Regions from separate parts of the Hydrogenophaga taeniospiralis genome, predicted to be linked through region 1. Evidence: predicted binding sites of a transcription regulator. Region 1 holds the regulator's gene; the other holds the start of a gene.

What was found. The regulator sigma-54, encoded in region 1, starts transcription at its own class of promoters, with help from an activator protein. The targets are predictions, from matches to a motif close to TGGCANGNAANCTGCTTT.
Region 2: a site for sigma-54 is predicted at 2,680-2,697, ahead of glnK (P-II family nitrogen regulator). Genes of this name have one in related genera too.

The regions. Positions count from the first base shown of each region.
Region 1 covers NZ_JAHBAG010000001.1:1,452,062-1,459,791, reverse strand. The annotation lists gene KIH07_RS07130 (THUMP domain-containing class I SAM-dependent RNA methyltransferase) at 1-1,088, opposite strand, end outside; gene rpoN (RNA polymerase factor sigma-54) at 1,101-2,765, opposite strand; gene lptB (LPS export ABC transporter ATP-binding protein) at 2,873-3,622, opposite strand; gene lptA (lipopolysaccharide transport periplasmic protein LptA) at 3,655-4,299, opposite strand; gene KIH07_RS07110 (thiol:disulfide interchange protein DsbA/DsbL) at 4,439-5,074, opposite strand; gene KIH07_RS07105 (SPOR domain-containing protein) at 5,164-5,859, opposite strand; gene argS (arginine--tRNA ligase) at 5,874-7,547, opposite strand; gene KIH07_RS07095 (HTH-type transcriptional regulator ArgP) at 7,559-7,730, opposite strand, start outside.
Region 2 covers NZ_JAHBAG010000001.1:932,918-940,647, reverse strand. The annotation lists gene glcE (glycolate oxidase subunit GlcE) at 1-89, opposite strand, end outside; gene KIH07_RS04570 (hypothetical protein) at 170-424, opposite strand; gene amt (ammonium transporter) at 586-2,160, opposite strand; gene glnK (P-II family nitrogen regulator) at 2,191-2,529, opposite strand; gene KIH07_RS04555 (YifB family Mg chelatase-like AAA ATPase) at 2,913-4,472, shown strand; gene KIH07_RS25525 (double zinc ribbon domain-containing protein) at 4,461-4,871, opposite strand; gene KIH07_RS04545 (DUF2164 domain-containing protein) at 5,054-5,329, shown strand; gene KIH07_RS04540 (chalcone isomerase family protein) at 5,420-5,989, shown strand; gene KIH07_RS04535 (D-hexose-6-phosphate mutarotase) at 6,045-6,962, shown strand; gene KIH07_RS04530 (hypothetical protein) at 7,012-7,431, opposite strand; gene KIH07_RS04525 (hypothetical protein) at 7,590-7,730, opposite strand, start outside.

The DNA.
Region 1 (7,730 bases):
CGGCCCTGGCCGGGCGCGGGCGGCGCGGCCTGCCCCACGCTGAAAGTGCGCGGTGTGCGCGGCGCCTGGCGCAGCGCACGCGCGCTGGCGTTTTCACCGGCCACACCGGCGGCGGCGATGCGCTCGCCATACGGCGGGTTGAGCAGCATCACGCCGGGCGTCTGGCAGGGTGGCATGCGCTGCAGGGCGTCACCGCCGCGCAGCTGGATGGCGTGGGCCACGCCGGCGCGCTCGGCGTTGCGCTGCGCGAAGTCGACCATGCGGAACGACACGTCGCTGCCGAAGACGATGGGCGCGTGGCCCGCCGGCCACTCGCGCTGCTGGCGCACGGCATCGTCCCGGATGGCCTGCCACACGTGGGCCTGGAACGGCAGCATCTTTTCAAACGCGAAACGGCGCAGCAGGCCGGGCGGAATGTTCAGTGCGATCTGCGCGGCTTCGATCACCACCGTGCCACTGCCGCAGCAGGGGTCGTAGAGCGGGGGAATGTCGTCGAGCGGCTGGTCGGCGCAGGCGTCCCAGCCGGTGGCGGCGATCATGGCGGCGGCCAGGGTTTCCTTCAGCGGCGCGTCGCCCTTGTCTTCGCGCCAGCCGCGCTTGAACAGCGGCTCACCCGAGGTGTCGATGTAGAGCGTGACGCTGTCGGTGGTGAGGTGGGCGTAGATGCGCACGTCGGGCCAGGTGGTGTCCACGCTGGGGCGCTCGCCGCGCTTGGCACGGAAGCGGTCGCAGATGGCGTCCTTGATCTTGAGCGCGGCAAAGTTGAGCGAGGTCAGCGGGCTGTGCTGCGCGGTGATCTCGACCTTGATGGTCTGCGCCGGGGTGAACCAGATTTCCCAGGCCACGTCGCCCGCGGCGTTGTACAGGTCGTTCTCGTTGCGGTACTCGCCGTGCCAGAGCTGCACCAGCACGCGCTGCGTCAGGCGGCTGTGCAGGTTCAGGCGCATGGCGTCGCGCCACGATGCCCGCACCCCCACGCCGCCACGCGCCTTGAAAGCCAGCGGCTCGTTGGTGATGCGCTGCACCTCGGCGGCGAGGAAGTCCTCGACGCCGGCGGCGCAGGGAAGAAAGAGTTGGAGTTGGTTCACGGCAGGGGGTGTTCAGAGCGCTTTGCGCAGGTTCGCTGGCGCGATGCGCAAGGCCTCACGGTACTTGGCCACGGTGCGGCGCGCGCACTCGATGCCCTGCTCGCGCAGCAGGTCGGAGAGCTGGTTGTCCGACAGCGGCTTGCCCGGCTCTTCGGAGGCGATGAATTGCTTGAGCAGCGCGCGCACCGCAGTGCTCGATGCGTTGCCGCCGGTTTCGGTGCCCAGGCTGGAGCCGAAGAAATACTTCAGTTCGTAGGTGCCGAAGGGCGTGGCCATGTATTTGGCGGTGGTCACGCGGCTGATGGTGGACTCGTGCAGGCCGAGTTCGTCGGCGATCTCGCGCAGCACCAGCGGGCGCATGGCGAGTTCGCCGTGCATGAAGAAGTTGCGCTGGCGCTCGACGATGGCGCTGGAGACGCGCAGGATGGTGTCGAAGCGCTGCTGGATGTTCTTGATGAACCAGCGGGCTTCCTGCAGCCGCTGCTGCATGGCGGCGTGGCCGGCTTCGCCGCCGTTGTCGCGTCCGCCCCGGTTCTGCCGCATGGCATTGGCGTACACGTCGTGCACGCGCAGGCGCGGCATGACCTCGGCGTTGAGCTGGACCTTGAAGCCGCGCCCGGCGCGGGTGACGATGACGTCGGGCACGACCACGTTGCGCTCGACATCGACGAAGCGGCGCCCGGGCTTGGGTTCGAGCCGGGCGATCAAGGCCAGGGCGGCGCGCACGGTGGCGTCGTCCAGGCCACACAGGTTGCACAGGCGCTTGATGTCGCGCTTGGCCATGAGCTCCAGCGGCTGGCTGCAGATGGCCAGCGCGGCCCGCGCCTCGGGGCTGTTGCGCAGCTCCAGGATCTGCAGGCGCAGGCATTCGCCCAGGTCGCGCGCGCCCACACCCGAAGGCTCCATGTGTTGCAGCAGCTGCAGCGCCACGCCCAGGCGCTGTTCGAGCGCTTCGAGTTCCTCCAGGTGCTCCTGCGGATCGACCGGCTTGCCCGGCGGGGCCGAGAGCCGCAACCAGGCGCCAGCCAGCTCGGACAGGCGCTCTTCGAGGTAACCGTCGTCGTTGAGCGACTCGATCAGGAAATACAGCGCGGCGCTGTCCTCGTCGCTCAGGCGCAGGCAGCGGGCCTGGTCGTGCAGGTGGTCCTGCAGGCTGACGGGCACGCGCGCGAGGTCGGCGGCGCTGGCGGTTTCGTCGTCGTCGCCCGACGAGTTGTTGTTGCGCGGCGGCGCGTCGCCGCCCCACTCGCTGTCATCGGGCGCCATCTCGACCGTGCCGTCGCCTTCCCAGCTCTCTTCCATCGGCGCGGCGCCATCGAGCCGGCTCTCCAGCGCCTCGCCCTCACCGCCTTCGCCGCCGTCGACCGGCGACACGGTGGACGACGCAGGCGGCAACGGGCCGTCGAATTCGGCGGCCGGGGCCAGGTCGCTGGCAGCCGCCACCGTGGCTTCGGCGATCTGCTCGCCCGCGCTCACCGGCGCGTCGATCTGCTCCAGACCAAACGCCTCGCGTTCGGCGAGCTCCTCGGTGCGCTCCAGAAACGGGTTCTCGTCGAGCATCTGCTCGACCTCCTGCGCCATCTCCAGCGTGGACAGCTGCAGCAGACGGATCGACTGCTGCAGCTGGGGCGTGAGCGCCAGATGCTGGGAGACGCGCAGCGACAGGCCTTGTTTCATGCGTCAGGCCGGCAAAACGGAGGGACAGCGACCCGGCGCGCGGGTCGCGCAGCGGTGCGGGAGCCGGGTCGGGCCGGCGGGCATGAGACACACAAGCGCCCCATGCATCACATCCTGAAATGCTCGCCGAGGTACACCCGGCGCACTTCGGCGTTCTCCACGATCTCGGCCGTGGTGCCGCTGGCGAGCACCTGTCCGTCGCTGATGATGTAGGCGTGATCGCAGATACCCAGGGTCTCGCGCACGTTGTGGTCGGTGATCAGTACCCCGATGCCACGCGATTTCAGGAAGCCAATGATGTGCTGGATCTCGATCACGGCGATCGGATCAATACCGGCAAACGGTTCGTCCAGCAGAATGAAGCGCGGCCGGGTGGCCAGCGCGCGGGCAATCTCCACCCGGCGCCGCTCCCCGCCGGAGAGCGAGGGCGCGGGCGAGTCGCGCAGATGGTCCACCCGCAGGTCCTTGAGCAGCTCGTCCAACCGGTGCGTGATCTCGGTGGCGGACAGGGGTTTGCCGTCCTCGTCGCGCTGCAACTCCAGCACGGCTCGCACGTTCTGCTCCACCGTGAGCTTGCGAAAGATGGAGGCTTCCTGCGGCAGGTAGCCCAGGCCCAGCCGGGCCCGCCGGTGAATGGGCAGCGCCTCGATGCGCTGCCCGTCCAGCAGGATCTCGCCGCCGTCGGCGCGCAACAGCCCCACGATCATGTAGAACGAGGTGGTCTTGCCCGCGCCGTTGGGGCCCAGCAGACCCACCACCTCACCCTTGTCCACCGTGAGTGAAACGCTCTTGACCACCTTGCGGCTGCCGTAGGCCTTCTGCAGTCCGTGCACCTCCAGTTGACTGCGCACGGCCATGGGAGCGGGCACGCTGCCCAAACCTGCTGCGGTCACTTGTTTTTCTCGTTGAGCTGTTCGCTGGGGCGCAATTTGGCCGGATCGGCCGGCGCTGCGGGCTTCGCGGGCGCCTTCTCTTCGTCGGGGATGGGCGTGAGCATGGCGCGCACCCGGCCCGAGGGATTGGCCGCCGTGCGGTTGCTCACACCGCCCTTGACGGTGAAGACCTCGGTGCGGCTGTTGTAGGTGATCTCGTTGCCCAGGCTCTCGTCGTTGATCAGGGTCCCGCGGTAGCGGCGCAGCACGGCGCTGCCGGTGAAAACCACCGTCTCGGCCTGGCTGTTGTATTCGATGTGTTCGCCTTCACCCTCGATCCACTCCTCCAGCGCCTCGCGCTTCTGGCGGAAGAAACCGGGCTTGGCCGCGGAGCCGTACAGGTTGCCGAACTGGTTGCCCTGCGGGTCCTGGCGGACATCCATCTTCGTGCCCCGCATCACGATGGTGCCCTTGGTGACGACCACGTTGCCGGTGAACACGCTGCTCTGTCGGGCGTCGTCGTAGCGCAGCGCATCCGCCTCGATGTTCATCGGCTTGTCCTTGTCGGCCAGCTCTGCGTGAGCAGCGGCGACCAACGTCAGGCCAAGGGCCGCGATGATGAAGCGCGAAAGCAATCTGGGGGCAAAGGTGTTTTGAGGCATGGCTTTTCAGGGGCACAAATCTTGCATTCATTGTAGCGGCGCAAACCCCGCCCGCAGGCACCTCACCGGACTTTGTCGCGGCCCGGAAAACACAAGGCCCGCCAGAGGGCGGGCCTTGGTCGTGCCGGCGCCCGGTTCTTCAGGACTTGCGCGCCTGGGCGATCAGGTTGTCCGCGATCAACAGGGTGCGCGGACCCTGGCCACCGATGTAGAAACGGCCCGCCACACCCAGCGCGGGCGTGCCCTCCACCATATAGGCTTCCTGCAAGGCCGTGGCTTCCCTGGACTGCTGGATCGCCGCGCCGTTGTAGATGGCCGCGAACTTGGCCTTGTCGACACCCTGCTTTTCGATCCAGGCGGCGATCGCCGGAGGCGTGGTCAGGGGCAGGCGCTCCTCGTGCATCGCCTGGAACACCTTGCGGTGCAGCTTGTCCACCAGCCCCATGGCCTCCAGCGTGAAATACAGGCGCTGCATGGGGACAAAGTCCGGACTGAACGCCACCGGCATGCGCCGCACTGTCACGTGGGCCGGCTTCTTGCCGATCCAGTCGTTGAACACGGGTTCAAAGTTGAAGCAGTGGATGCAGCTGTAGGCGAAGAACTCCACCACTTCGACCTGCCCCGGCGGGCTGACCACCGGCGCGGGCTTGCTCAGGCGCTGGTAGTCGGTGCCTTCTTTGAAACCGATGCGCTGGGCCAGCGCGGGACGCAGGGCCCCAGCGGCACTCAAGGCGCCAGCGCTCAACAGGGTGCGGGAAAAAACTCGGCGTTGCATGAAATCGGACTCCTTGTATGGGCTTGGTTGGGGCCGGCCCTGCGGAAAAAAGTTCCGCGGCACCGCCTCGGCTCAGGCGTTCAGCGCGCTCAACGTTGCACGCGCACCAGCGCAGCGGCCACACCATTGGCTTCGAGCTGCTCGCGCGTGGCGTCGGCCATGGCCTTCTGCGCGAACGGCCCCACGCGCACCCGGTACACCTTCTGCCCGGACTGCTCGCGCTCACTGACCTCGGCGGCCATGCCCAGCATGGCCAGCCTGGCGCGCTGCGCATCGGCCTCGTCGGGGTTTCTGAACGCCCCGGCCTGCACGAAATACGTGAAGGGGTCGGCCGTGGCCGGGTTCGGGGCACCGCTGGCGGGAGCCTCTGCGGTGGGCGCGGCGGGCGCACTGTCGGCCTTCGGGCGCGAACGCAGCAGATCCTCGATGGGGTCGCCCTGCGGTTGCGCGGCAGACGCGGGGGGCGCCTTCGGAGCGGCGGCCGGCGGCAGCGGCTTGCCATCGGCCGGGGGCACCACGATGGCCCCGGCTTCGTTGCCAGTACCGGGCACCGGGGCGGGTTTGCCGCCCAGCACCGCGTTCGGATTCCAGCCCTTGTTGCGCTCGGCTTCCGCCGCATCCTGCGCCGGTTTGCGCGACACCCCGCGGTCCACGAAGGGCATGGGCACCTTGGTGACGTAGATCGCCACCGCCAGCGCGCCAGCCAGCCCCACCAGCACCCCGATCACGAAGCCAATGAGGGTTCCGCCCACGTGCGAACGGGCGGAAGGAGAACGGGTTTTCATACGGGCTTTCGTCATCACATCTTCTGCGGGGCACTCACGCCCAGCACCTTCAAACCATTGTGCAACACCTGCGCGGTGGCCGCGACGAGGGCCAGACGGGCCTTTTTCACCGCCTCGTCGTCCACCAGGATGCGCTCGGCGTCGTAGTAGCTGTGGTAGCAGGCGGCCAGCTCGCGCAAGTAGAAAGTGACATCGTGCGGCGCGAAGTCGCGCGCGGCGTCGGCCAGCATGGCGGGGTATTTCGCCAGCAGCAGCATCAGCGCCTGGGCGGCCGGGCTGTCCAGCGCCGAGAGGTCCACGTCTTTCAGCGAAGCCGCGTCGCCACCCCAGGCCGCCAGCACCGAGCAGATGCGCGCATGGGCGTACTGCACGTAATAGACCGGGTTGTCGTTGTTCTTCTGCACCGCCAGGTCCACGTCAAACGTGTACTCGGTGTCGGGCTTGCGGGAGAGCAGGAAGAAGCGCACCGCGTCCTTGCTGGTCCATTCGATCAGGTCGCGCAGGGTCACGTAGCTGCCGGCGCGCTTGCTGATCTTGACCTCTTCACCGCCCTTGACCACGCGCACCATGGTGTGCAGCACGTAGTCGGGGTAGCCCTGTGGAATGCCGACGTTCGCGGCCTGCAGGCCGGCGCGCACGCGGGCGATGGTGCCGTGGTGGTCGGTGCCCTGGATGTTGATCACCTTGGTGAAGCCCCGCTCCCACTTGCTGATGTGGTAGGCCACGTCGGGCACGAAGTAGGTGTAGGAGCCGTCGCCCTTGCGCATGACGCGGTCCTTGTCGTCCCCGTACTCGGTGGACTTGAGCCACAGCGCGCCGTCCTGCTCGTAGGTCTTGCCGGCCTCGCGCAGTTTCTGCACCGTGGCGTCCACCTTGCCGCTGGTGTAGAGGCTGGATTCGAGGTAGTAGTGGTCGAACTTGACGGCGAAGGCCTGCAGGTCGAGGTCCTGCTCGTGGCGCAGGTAGGCCACGGCGAAGAGGCGGATGTCGTCGAGCGCGTTCACGTCGCCGCTGGCGGTGAAGTCGCGGTCGTCGGCGTGCACGGTCTTCTTCGCCAGGTAGTCGTTGGCGATGTCCTGGATGTAGTCGCCGTTGTAGGCGGCCTCGGGCCATTCGGGATCGCCCGGCTTGAAGCCCTTGGCGCGCAGCTGGGTGCTGTTGGCGAGCGTGCCGATCTGCACGCCGGCGTCGTTGTAATAGAACTCGCGGTGCACGTCCCAGCCCTGCGTCTGGTACAGGCTGCAGATCGCGTCACCCAGCGCGGCCTGGCGGCCGTGGCCCACGTGCAGCGGGCCGGTGGGGTTGGCCGAGACGAATTCGACCATCAGGCGCTGGCCGTTGGGCGGAACCACCCCGAAGCCCTCGCCGGCCCGCAGCACCTCGCGCACGATCTGCTGCTTGGCCGCGGGCTTGAGGCGGATGTTGATGAAACCGGGTCCGGCGATGTCGATGTCGGACACCCACTGCTGGTACACCGGCTGCGCCAACAGGGCCGTGCGCAGGGTGTCGGCGAGCTGGCGCGGGTTGAGCTTGAGCGGTTTGGCCAGTTGCATGGCGGCGGTGCAGGCGAAGTCGCCGTGCGCGGCCACCTTGGGCGATTCGAAGGCGGCGCGGCTGCCCGCACCAGGAGAGAGCAGTTCCAGCTCGGCGGCGAGGCCACCCAGCAGTTCGTGTTTGACAGAGAGCATGGGGCGGGATTTTACGGGGCGGGCGGAGGCGCCGCCGCCAGCGGCGACAGGCTGGTCCGCGCCGCCGCCTTGACCGCCTCGGTCAGGCGCTGCGCGCTGAGCGGTTCGCGCGCCCAGTGCTGCCAATACAGCGCCACGTCCACCGTCGATCCGGGCAGCACTTCCTGCAGGCGCGGGCGGCCC
Region 2 (7,730 bases), 520 kb from region 1:
CGCAGGGGCCGGTGGGCGGCGGCCGCGGCCAGCACCTGCTGGATCAGGTCGCGCGGGGAGTCGTTGGGGCTGGAGGTCATGGCTGCCATGGTAGCGGCCGCCCTCCGCACGGCCGTTGAATTTTTTGCACGCCTCGCTGCAAATGCGCCGCACCGCGGCAAGCGGGTACCTACCGCGTATACCCGAGGCACGCGCCCGCGTTGGGCCGGCCCTTGCACTCACGCCGCAGGCGCTTTTCCCGCGCGGCGGGGGTTTCGCTGGAGGGCGCGTTGATGAAGGTGACCTTGGTGGGCACTTTTTTGCCCCCGGTGTCCGATGGGGTGGCGCTGGCGGCGAAGGCCGTCGAACCGGGTAGGGCCAAGGCCCCGAGCAGTGCGGCGGCGACGAGCGGGCGCGCCATGGCGCGCGGGAATGCCTGGGACATGGTTTCCTCCTGAATGTTGTGATGGATGTCCGGCGGCGATCATACGCAGCGTCCATAAAAAAACCCCGCGTGCCGTGCGGCATCGCGGGGTGAACATCCAAAGGAAACTCAGAAAATGGGGGGTGCGCTGTTGTCAGCAGCACCCCGGGGAGCGCTCAGGCTCAGCGGTTGTACGCGGTCTCGCCGTGGGAAGAAATGTCCAGACCTTCGCGTTCCTGCTCTTCGGTCACACGCAGGCCCACGGTCAGGTCGACGATCTTGAAGGCGATGACGGAGACCACACCCGACCACACGATGGTGATCAGCACGGCCTTGGCCTGGATCCAGACCTGGCCGGCGATGGTGTAGGCATCGGGGGCGATCATGGCCACCGTGGTCCAGTCGGCCACGGCGCTCGGGCCACCCAGGTTGGGGGAGTTGAACACGCCGGTCAGCAGGGCGCCGATGATGCCGCCCACGCCGTGCACGCCGAACACGTCGAGCGAGTCGTCCGCGCCCAGCATCTTCTTCAGACCGGTCACGCCCCACAGGCAGGCGAAGCCGGCGATGAAACCGATGATCAACGCGCCGCCCACGCCGACGTTGCCGGCCGCGGGGGTGATGGCCACCAGGCCAGCGACAGCACCGGAAGCGGCACCCAGCATGGACGCCTTGCCTTTGGCCAGCGCTTCACCGATGCACCAGGCGAGCACGGCAGCGGCCGTGGCGATGAAGGTGTTGATGAAGGCCAGGGCAGCGTAGCCGTTGGCTTCCAGGGCGGAGCCGGCGTTGAAACCGAACCAGCCCACCCACAGCAGCGAGGCACCGACCATGGTCAGCGTCAGGCTGTGAGGCGCCATGGCTTCCTTGCCGTAACCGATGCGCTTGCCGACCATGTAGGCACCGACCAGACCAGCGACGGCGGCGTTGATGTGCACCACGGTACCGCCGGCGAAGTCCAGCGCGCCCATTTGCCAGATGTAGCCGGCCTTGGCCGTCATGTCGCCGGCCACCTCAGCGCTGGAGTAGGCGTCGGGGCCCATCCAGAACCAGACCATGTGGGCGATCGGGGCGTAGCTGAAGGTGAACCAGATGGCGGTGAACAACAGCACGGCGCTGAATTTGATGCGCTCGGCGAAAGCGCCGACGATCAGGGCACAGGTGATGCCGGCGAAGGTGGCCTGGAAAGCGGCGAACACGATCTCGGGGATCACGACGCCCTTGCTGAAGGTGGCCGCGTTGCCGAAGGTGCCGGCCACGTTGTCCCAGACACCGCTGAGGAGCAGCCGGTCAAAGCCGCCGATGAATGCGTTGCCTTCGGTGAACGCCAGGCTGTAGCCGTACACGACCCACAGCACCACGATCATCGAGAAGGTCACCATGACTTGCATCAGCACCGACAGCATGTTCTTGCTGCGCACCAGGCCGCCGTAGAACAGGGCCAGGCCCGGCACGGTCATGAGAATGACCAGCAGGGTGGCGACCATCATCCAGGCGGTGTCGCCCTTGTTGGGCACCGGGGCCGGTGCGGCTTCCGCAGGGGCGGCTTCGGCAGGCGCCGCCACGGCAGCGGCCGGAGCTTCGGGTGCGGCGGCCGGTGCAGCGGCAGCGTCGGCAGCCGGTGCGGCCGGAGCCGCTGCTGCGTCGGCGGCGGGCGCCGCGGCAGCGGCCGGTGCTTCGGTGGTTTGCGCCAGGGCGTTAAGTCCGCCGAATGCCAGGCCCGCGCCCAGCAACAGGGTTGCAAGTAGTTTTTTCATGTGCGTGATCTTTCTTGTGCTGCTCGTTGATCAGAGCGCTTCCTTGCCGGTCTCGCCGGTGCGGATGCGAACCACCTGTTCGAGGGAGGTGACGAAAATCTTGCCGTCGCCGATCTTGCCGGTGCGGGCGGCGCCTTCGATGGCCTCGATCACGCGGTCCACCAGGTCGTCGGAGACGGCGGCTTCGATCTTGACCTTGGGCAGGAAATCGACCACGTATTCCGCGCCGCGGTACAGCTCGGTGTGGCCCTTCTGGCGGCCGAAGCCCTTGACTTCGGTGACGGTGATGCCTTGCACGCCCATGCCGGAGAGCGCTTCGCGCACTTCGTCCAGCTTGAACGGCTTGATGATGGCTGAAACCATTTTCATGCTGTGATTCCTCTACTAGTACAGGGTGCTCAGACCGGGTGGCCGACACCGGGGGTGACACGGGCAATGCCGGCCGGGAGGGCTGACACCACTTTGGATGCGGACTGTTTCGTGGGAACTCCACGCCTTTGATTCAATCGCTTACAGCCCCAAGCACGGAACGTGCCAAGCGCGAGCCCACCCGGGCCGGCGGGCTGTCGCGAAAACACCGCGTCCGACGGGCTCGGCGCGGCGGTGCGGCGGCGCCTGTGCCATGATGAAAGCGCGTGTTTGCGCGCGAACTGTCACTCGAACAGCGCAAGCACCAAGGTTGTGCATCGCCATCAGCGGGTTTTCCCTGATGAACAGGGCATGAAGTGCACCGAAACAGGGAGGAAATCGCAATGAGTCTGTCATTGGTGCACAGCCGTGCACTGCTGGGCCTGGAAGCCCACCCGGTCTGTGTGGAAGTCCACCTGGCCAATGGCCTGCCCAGCTTCACGCTGGTGGGCCTGGCCGATACCGAGGTGAAGGAAGCGCGCGAGCGGGTGCGCTCGGCCATCGCCAACGCGGGGCTGGAATTCCCCTCGACCAAGCGCATCACCGTCAACCTCGCGCCGGCCGACCTGCCCAAGGACTCGGGCCGTTTTGACCTGCCGATCGCGCTGGGCATCCTGGCCGCCAGCGGCCAGATCAGCGCCACGCGCCTGGCCGGCTGGGAATTCGCCGGCGAGCTCTCGCTGGGCGGCGAATTGCGCCCGGTACGTGGCGCGCTGGCCATGAGCCTGGCGCTCCATGGTGGTGCACAAACCGCCGATGTCCCACCGGCCCGCCTGGTGCTGCCGCCCGACAGCGCCGTAGAGGCCGCGCTGGTGCCGCAGGCCCAGGTCTACCGGGCGCGCCACCTGCTGGACGTGGTGCGCCAGTTCCTGCCCGAGGGCGCCGCCACCGGAGAACCAGCGCCCGCCGACGACGACGGCTGGGCCCGGCTGCTGCCGACCGAGGTGGGCCAGAGCCCGGGCTACGCCGATCTGGCGGACGTGAAAGGCCAGGCCGCGGCCAAGCGCGCGCTGGAGATCGCCGCCGCCGGGGGCCACAGCGTGCTCATGGTGGGGCCGCCGGGCTCGGGCAAGTCCATGCTGGCGCAGCGTTTTGCCGGTCTGCTGCCGCCCATGAGCACCCGCGAAGCCCTCGAATCGGCCGCCGTGGCCTCGCTGGCCGGGCGCTTCGCACTGGCGCGCTGGGGCCAACGCCCCACCTGTTCGCCCCACCACACGGCCAGCGCGGTGGCGCTGGTGGGCGGCGGTTCACCGCCGCGGCCGGGGGAAATCTCGCTGGCGCACCACGGCGTGTTGTTTCTGGACGAATTGCCGGAGTTTCCCCGCGCCGCGCTGGAAGCCCTGCGCGAGCCGCTGGAGAGCGGCCACATCCGCATCTCGCGGGCCGCCATGCAAAGCGAGTTCCCGGCGCGCTTCCAGCTCGTGGCCGCCATGAACCCCTGCCCCTGCGGCTTTCTGGGCCACCCCACCCGGGCCTGCCGCGACACGCCCGACCAGATCTCGCGCTACCAGGGCAAGCTCAGCGGCCCGCTGCTCGACCGCATCGACCTGCACGTGGAAGTGCCGGCCCTGCCCAGCGACGACCTGCTGCACGGCGCGCTGGGCGAGAGCAGCGAAACGGTGCGCGAACGGGTGCAGACCGCGCGCGACCGCGCCCAGCAGCGCCAGGGCCACACCAACCAGGCGCTGGCGGGCGCGGCGCTGGACGAACACCTGCAGGCCGACGCCACCGCCCTCAAGTTCCTCAACACCGCCGCCGCCCGGCTGGGCTGGAGCGCACGCAGCACCCACCGCGCCCTGCGCGTGGCGCGCACCATCGCCGACCTGGCGGGCAGCGATCTGGTGGGGGTGGGCCACGTGGCCGAAGCGGTGCAGTACCGGCGGGCGCTGCGGTCAGGGGGTTGAGGGCCCCGCGTCCGGCGCCACGACCGCCACCCTCGGCGTTGCCGGCGCGGCTTTCTCGCGGTTCGTGCCGAACCACCAGCCGCCCGCCGCGGCGCTCGCCAGCACGAGGCCCACCAACACGAGCCGGCCGGCGTTCGGCCCCCGGGCCACAGGCGCGGCCTTGCGGCTGGGCGTCGCCAGCGCGGGGAGCAGGGAGGCGCGGCAGGTCCGGCAGGCCGTGGCGGCCAACGGGTTCTTGGACTGGCAGGCCGGGCAGGTCTGCAACAGCCCCGCGGCCTGGGTGGGGGCCTGGGGCTCGTGGCGTGGGGCCGAGGGCTTGGCCCCCAGCGGGGTCCCGCAACCTTGGCAGAACCGCGCTCTGTCCCCGTTTTCAGCCCCACATGCTGCACACACCGCCATGAATCACCTGTCGTTTGAACCGTTCCTGCAGGGTTTCTAGCACCGCCCGGCGCCGCGACCCGCCGCCGGCCCGCAGGCGGGCGTGGCGCCGGGATGGGCGGTTGAAACGCCCGCGGACGGCGCCAAAAAGGAGAACCAAAGCGGGATACTCGGAACCCGCACGCCACCCGGACCCGACCACCATGAGCATCGAACTCTCCAAAGAAGCCCGCCAGCAGGCCACCACCTCCATCGAGCGCTATTTCCGCGAACACATGGACGAGCCCATCGGCAACGTGGCCGCGGGCGGGCTGCTGAACTTCTTTCTGAAGGAGATCGGCCCGAGCATCTACAACCGGGCCGTGGCCGACGCGCAGGAGCGCCTGCTGGGCCGGGTGCAGGAGCTGGACATCGAGGTGCACGAGGACGAGTTCGGCTACTGGAAGGCGGCCAGCCGCCCGCCCCGCGGCCGCGGCTGACGCCCAACGGCGGCGCCTGGGCACCGAGCGGGCGCCCGCACTGCCCATACTTCACCCCCAGAAACCCACCACAACAACGGAGACAAACCGATGAAGCCCTCTTCCCTGCCCCAGCTGATACTGGCCACGGCGCTGCTCGCCGCCACCAGCGTTTCCGGCGCGGCCACCGCCTTTGAAAAAACCACCGTCCTGGCGGGCAGCACGCTGGTGATGAACGGCACCGGCACGCGCTACAAGGCGATCTTCAAGGTGTACGACATGGCGATGTACCTGCCCGCCACCGCGAAGACCTCCGAGGCGGTGCTGGCGCTGCCCGGCCCGAAGAAGCTGAGCTTCGTGGCGCAGCGCAAGGTCTCGGGCACCGACCTGGGCCTGGCCTTCCTGCGCGGCCTGAAGGACAACAACCCGCCCGAGCTGATGCGCAAGCACACGCTCTCGACCACGCGCCTGATCGACATCTTTTCGGGCAAGAGCCATGTGGACGAGGGCCACACCTTTGCCATGGAGTTCGTCCCGGGCAAGGGCACGCAGTTCTTCATCCAGGGTGTGGCCCAGGGCGATGCCATCGACGACGCGGAGTTTTTCCAGATGGTGCTGCGCATCTGGCTGGGCAACGACCCGGTCGACATGCGTCTGAAGGAAGGCCTGCTCGGCAACTGAGCGCCAGCTTCGAGCGGTGGCGCATGCCGGCCGCTTCCGCCCCCCAGGGACTCCCATGACACTCGACCACCTGAACGCCGCCCACGCCATCCCCGATCAACTGGCCTTCATCGCCGGGCCAGGCGGCCTGCCGCTGATCGAGGTCCACAACGCGCACGCCAGCGCGCAGGTGTCCCTGCACGGCGGCCAGGTGCTGCGGTTCCGCCCGCACACGGCCAGCGCCGACCTGCTGTTCGTGAGCGAGCGCGCCAGGTACCAGGTGGGCACGGCGATCCGGGGCGGCGTCCCGGTGTGCTGGCCCTGGTTTGGCCCCGACCCCGAGGGCCTGGGCCGGCCCAACCACGGTTTCGCGCGCACAAGGCTGTGGTCGGTCGCTGGCACCACCGCCCTGCCCGACGGCGCCACGCGCATCGCGCTGGCGCTGACGGACACACCCGACACCCGGGCGATCTGGCCGCACGGTTTTCAGCTGATGCTGGAGATCACCGTCGGCCCGAGCCTGCGGCTGGCACTGCTGACCCGCAACACCGGCGGCCAGCCGTTCACCATCGCCCAGGCGCTGCACAGCTACCTGGCGGTGGGCGAACTGGCGCAGACCACCGTGGCCGGGCTGGACGGCTGCCACTGCATCGACAAGGCGGCCGGCGCCTCGGGCGCGTTGCGGCAGCAGGTCGGCGCGGTCACGTTCACGTCCGAGGTGGACCGCATCTACACCGGCGCCCCCGCCGCGTTGAGCGTACAGGACGGTGCCGGGCAACGCACGCTGCGCATCCGCAGCGAAGGCAGCCGCAGCGCCGTGGTGTGGAACCCCGGGGCCACCCTGGCGGCCGGCATGGCCGATCTGGCGGACGACGAATACCAGCGCTTCGTCTGCGTGGAAACCGCCAACGTGGCGGACGACGCGGTGACGGTGCCCCCGGGTGGCGAACACCGGCTGGTGGCCGAGATCGGCTGGCAGGCCGGACCGGGCTGAACGCGGTGGTGCAAGGAATCGGAGGCGGAACGAAGGCCTTCCAGCCCCCTCAGTTCACCCCGTCCAGGGCCTTGTTCAGATCGGTGCTGATGTCGAGCCGGGCCGGCCACCACTGGCCGTCGCTGCTCTTGTAGAAATAGGCGCTCCAGATCAGCGGCGTCTGCGGGTATTTGCCCAGGTACATCAGGCGCATGAGAGAGGGGGCGAGGCTCCATTCCCGCACCTTCTCGAAACCGCTCGCGGTGCCCAGCGTGGGCAGCACGGTCTTGAGCTGCTGCTGCATCATCAGGATCTGCGGCATGGCCACGCTGGCCCCCGGGCTGGGCCGGAAAAACGCCTGCACCGCCGGCTCCACCCCCTGTTGATCCAGCTGGAGCAGGAAGCCTTCCATCTGCTCCGTGGGCGTGGCCGCGCGGGCCACCGCCGCGAACCACAGCAACGCGGCCCCGATCACCATGCTCTTTTTCATCGCTTGACCTCCCTGGTCTTGTCCGTTGTGGACAGCTGCATGGTAGCGATTCGGGCCCACACCACAAGCCCAATCGGGGCGCCCGCCCCGGGGGGAGGGACATCACGGACCCGTTCGGCGCGAACGGCCCGCGCCGCCAGCCGCGCTTTGCGGGGCGATCAGTTGTCCAGCTTGCGGCGGCTCGCCTCTTCCATTTCGCGGAACCGGACGCAGATCGGGTCGCGGGCGAAAGACGGCTTGCGGCACTCGCGGATGCGGCACAGGTCGCGCGCGAAGAAGTTGGTGCTGCCGGCGCAGGC